2 regions of the Massilia sp. BAP21 genome follow, and region 1 is predicted to be linked to the other one. Evidence: riboswitches for the same ligand, from Rfam matches in the RefSeq annotation. Region 1 holds a riboswitch; the other holds the start of a gene.

Region 1 (2,470 bases):
GCTGGCCGACGGCGTAGTCGTTGAAGTCGTGCGCCGGGGTGATCTTCACGCAGCCGGTGCCGAATTCCTTGTCGACATAGGAGTCGGCGATGATCGGGATTTCGCGGTCCGTCAGCGGCAATTTCAGCATCTTGCCGTGCAGGTGCAGGTAGCGCTCGTCGGTCGGGTCGACCGCCACGGCGACGTCGCCGAGCATGGTTTCAGGACGGGTGGTGGCCACCGTCAGCGTGCCGGAACCGTCGGCCAGCGGGTACTGGATGTACCACATCGAACCGTCTTCCTCGACCGAATCGACTTCCAGGTCGGAGACGGCGGTGCCCAGCACCGGGTCCCAGTTGACCAGGCGCTTGCCGCGGTAGATCAGGCCCTGTTCGTACAGGCGCACGAAGACTTCGGAGACCACTTTCGAGCGCGTCTCGTCCATGGTGAAGTATTCGCGCTGCCAGTCCGGCGAGGCGCCCAGGCGGCGCATCTGGCCGGTGATGGTGTTGCCCGACTTTTCCTTCCACTCCCAGACCTTCTTGATGAATTCCTCGCGGCCAAGGTCGTGGCGCGAGATCTTCTGGGCGTCGAGCTGGCGCTCGACCACGATCTGGGTGGCGATGCCGGCGTGGTCGGTGCCCGGGACCCAGGCGGTGTTATAGCCGCGCATGCGGTAGTAGCGCGTCAGGCCATCCATCACGGTCTGGTTGAACGCATGGCCCATGTGCAGCGTGCCCGTCACGTTCGGCGGCGGCAGCTGGATGCTGAACGATGGTTTGTCGGCGTCGAGGGTGGCGGCGAAGTACCCGCGCTGTTCCCACTCGGCGCGCCAGTATTGCTCGATGTCGGCGGGCTCGAAAGACTTGGCTAATTCCATGATGTGTGGCGGTGTGTTTGGCGAAAAGGGTCATTATAGAGGAGGAGGGCGGCGGTGCGGTCGCGAGCGGTGGGGATTTTCGAGACCGGAATGCGGCGGTACGTGGCGCTGTTGCGTGTGCCTGTATCGGTTTTCATCATCCGCGTGGGCACCCCGTGCCCACGCGGATTCAACCCACCACGAACGCCCCACGCAACAGCGCCACGAACGCCAGCCTACCAGCCCGGAATACCCGCTCAATATTTCTTTGCCAACACCCAATCCACGGGGCTATAATCCGCCCGCTGCCACAAGGCAGCACCGCTAGGGGTCCTGCGCTCAAACGAGCGTGGGTGAGAAATACCCTCTGAACCTGATCTGGATAATGCCAGCGAAGGGAAGCTTCCGAGATACCGGTCGTGCGCCTGCACGCGCCCATCTTCCGCCTCCTTTGCTGGCTCCTCACGCAAAGGAGCCACATGAACGCCCGCCTGCAATTCGACGCCGCCACCGCCCAGGTAGACAGCGCCGCCATCGCCCCCTTCCCGAATTCCACCAAGGTCTTCATCGAAGGCAGCCGCCCCGATATCCGCGTGCCGATGCGCGCCGTCGCGCAAAGCGACACCCCCGCCAGCTTCGGCGGCGAACCGAATCCGCCGGTGTATGTCTACGATACCTCCGGCCCCTACACCGACCCGGCGGCCCAGATCGACATCCGCCGCGGCCTGCCGGCATTGCGCCGCAGCTGGATCGATGAACGCGCCGACACCGAAGAACTCCCCGGCCCAACGTCAACCTATGGCCAGCAACGCCTTGCCGACAAGGACCTCGACGCCCTGCGCTTCGAGCTGACCCGCAAGCCGCGCCGCGCGAAAGACGGCGCGAACGTCACGCAAATGCATTACGCGCGCCGCGGCATCATTACTCCCGAAATGGAATTCATCGCCCTGCGCGAAAACCTGCGCCGCAAGGAATACATCGCCGCGCTGGAAGACAGTGGCCCGATGGGGGCGCGCACCGCCGAATTGCTGGGCCGCCAGCACCCCGGCCAGTCCTTCGGCGCCGCGATCCCGCATGAGATCACGCCCGAATTCGTGCGCGAGGAAGTCGCACGCGGCCGCGCCATCATCCCCTGCAACATCAACCACCCGGAAAGCGAACCGATGATCATCGGCCGCAACTTCCTGGTGAAGATCAACGCGAACATCGGCAACTCGGCCGTGACCTCGTCGATCGGCGAGGAAGTGGAAAAGATGACCTGGGCGATCCGCTGGGGCGCCGACAACGTGATGGACCTCTCGACCGGCAAGCACATCCACGAGACGCGCGAATGGATCATCCGGAACAGCCCGGTCCCGATTGGCACCGTGCCGCTCTACCAGGCCCTGGAAAAGGTGAACGGCAAGGCCGAGGATCTCACCTGGGAGATCTACCGCGACACCCTGATCGAACAGGCCGAGCAGGGCGTCGACTACTTCACTATCCACGCCGGCGTGCGCCTGGCCTACGTGCCGATGACGGCCAAGCGCCTGACCGGCATCGTTTCGCGCGGCGGCTCGATCATGGCCAAGTGGTGCCTGGCGCATCACCGCGAGTCCTTCCTGTACACCCACTTCGAGGACATCTGCGCCA
Region 2 (2,470 bases), 800 kb from region 1:
GTCGTCGCGCTTGAACCAGTGCTTGTTGGCGGTAACCGTGGCGCGCCAGTCGCTGTTCAAGCGGTAGTCGAAGCGCAGGCCGAAGTTGGCGCTGTCGGTGTCGACCGGCCTGGTCCAGGGCTGGGCATTCAGGAGGGTCTTCGGGTTCACGCCGCGCGGTAGTTCCACGCCGCGGATCAATTGGTAGCCGGGCGCGGTGATCTGCTCCTTGTGCTGGAAGTCGGCATCCAGCTGCAGCAGGGCGTCCGGACTGATCTGCCAGTCGAAGGCGCTTGATACGAACTGGCGCTTGCCATCGGCGCCGTCCACATACGAACGCAGGCGCTCGGCGGCGGCGTTCACGCGGTAGCCGAAGCGCTTGTCCTCGAAACGCCCGCCGACATCGACGGCGCCGTACAGGGTGCCGCGCTCGCGCGCTTCGACCGTGACGGAACGCAGGTCGGTGTCCGTCGGGCGCTCCGTGACGAAGTTCAGGATGCCGCCCGGCGCCGCCAGGCCGGCCTGCATGCCGGCCACGCCCTTCAGCAGTTCCAGGCGTTCCTTGTTCTCCAACGGGATCTGGGCGTCGGCGGGAATGGCGATGCCGTCCTTGCGGTAGCCCGAGTTATTGTTCAGCATGAAGCCGCGCACCGAGAACTGCTCGGCATAGCCGACCGCGTTGTAGGCGTCGCCGACTGAGGCGTCGTAGGCGAGGGCGTCGCTGGCGCTGCGGATCGACAGATCCTGCATCTGCGCGCGGCTGAAGGCGCTGATCGAGACCGGGGTGTCGACAATCGGCATGTCGGCAAAGCCGCCGACGCTGGCGCGGTCGCTCGTGGTCCACTTGCTGCCGCTGACGACGACCGAGGGAATGGCGTCGTTCGTTTGTGCAAATGCCGGGACGGCGAACGCCTGGGCCACGGCGCAGGCGAGGAGGGTGTGCTGCAAGACTGGTTTCATTGTGTGCTCGGATTCGAGCGGCGCACGGGCGCCGCTTTTGGAAAAACCGGAGCCAACGTGGGGGAAGGGCAAACAAATGGGGAACTGCGTTGCGCTTTCCTTCGCTGGCATTATCCAGATCAGGTACGAAGGGTATCTCTCACCCGGAACGCGAATTCCAGGACCCCTAGCGAAGGCGCGAGTGTAGCACGGCGTATGGCGCTTTTGTCAATGCGGGAATGGTGGTTTTCCGTAGATACCGTCTTACCCGTCAAGCCCTACATGCAAATTTTGGGTCGTAGGGCTTGCCGGAGTGGATGACACCAAAACACAAGTGTGCCAGCTTGCGCATAGCGGCTCCAATTGCGGCCATCGCGGTTTTACCTTTGGCGAGCAGTCGCTCATTCAGCGCCTTAATATGCGGATTACAGCGTGTTGCCACGACGGCAGGCATGTACAGCACTTTGCGTAAGTAAGCAGGGCCGGCTTTCGACATATGCGGCCGGCCACGTACCGAAGATCCTGACTCCCATACAACTGGCACGAGCCCCAGATAGGCTGCCAGCTGCTCGGCGCTCTCAAACGTTCGACCAGCAAATAACGTCGTCATATGGGTCGAAACACGAGGACCGACACCAGGTATCGTTTCGAGTAGTTCTTTCTTGTTGCGCAGGTCCGGGTCGTCATTGATGTGCTTGGCAATCATCTTTTCCAACCGCTTCAGTTCGGCCTGCAGAAAAGCGATTGATTCTGCAATAGAGGCGCTTACAGCTTCTGGTACCGAGCTAAAGTCGTTTGCTTCCTTGCGATTGCGTTCGCGCTGTAGATCGTCGGCGACTGCATCACGGCGCGCCAGCAGGGCTTTGAGGTGACGTGCTGACGGCGATGGTGGCTGCCATGGTGCAGGATTTTGGGCCATGCCGAAGCGAGCCAGCACCGCACTGTCTTGCTTATCGGTCTTGTTCTTCACCCCCAGTCCTTGCGCGAAAGCGCGCAGCTGAGCTGGATTAACCAGCGATACGACCAGTCCAGCATCGGCCAGGGCCAATGCAGCGGCTTCGTGATACATCCCTGTCGGCTCCATCACCACGTGTGGATTGGACGCCTTCTTTTCGTTCAGCCAGTCAAGCAACTCCACAAAGCCAGCAGCTGTATTTGGAATATTACTCTTCGACTTGAGCTTGCCGGTCTCGCTATCGAGCAGCATGCAGTCAAGGTTTTTCTTGGCAACGTCTACACCTAGATAAAACATAAATTCTCCTTGCGTCCTCGATCAACACACCCACTCTCCTTGTGCATACAGGGTCATTGCCCTTGGCTACCGTCCAGTGTTTGGCATGGTGTGGGAACGAGGTGAAGGGCTTGATCTACCTTCCAAGGTCGAGCCTTAAGGGTGGGCCCAAGCTGGTCTTCACCTCTGCTGGCAGTAGCTAACCACCAACTCGGTCAAGATACAAGGGTGGGCACTTGTGCCCACGCGGTCTCAGCGCACGATCGGACGCAATGCGTGAAACGGTGCGGTGTTTATGGGTACGACCGCGTGGGCACAAGT

The links. A riboswitch is a leader RNA that binds a small molecule or an ion and turns the genes downstream of it on or off. The one in region 1 is predicted to bind thiamine pyrophosphate.
Region 2: another riboswitch for thiamine pyrophosphate. It lies ahead of ACWYRN_RS00890 (TonB-dependent siderophore receptor); the one in region 1 lies ahead of thiC (phosphomethylpyrimidine synthase ThiC).

What each region holds. Positions count from the first base shown of each region.
Region 1 is NZ_CM173596.1:996,226-998,695, reverse strand. It holds gene ACWYRN_RS04365 (valine--tRNA ligase) at 1-859, opposite strand, end outside; TPP riboswitch at 1,155-1,255, shown strand; gene thiC (phosphomethylpyrimidine synthase ThiC) at 1,318-2,470, shown strand, end outside.
Region 2 is NZ_CM173596.1:195,993-198,462, reverse strand. It holds gene ACWYRN_RS00890 (TonB-dependent siderophore receptor) at 1-939, opposite strand, end outside; TPP riboswitch at 1,019-1,117, opposite strand; gene ACWYRN_RS00885 (IS110 family RNA-guided transposase) at 1,190-2,170, opposite strand.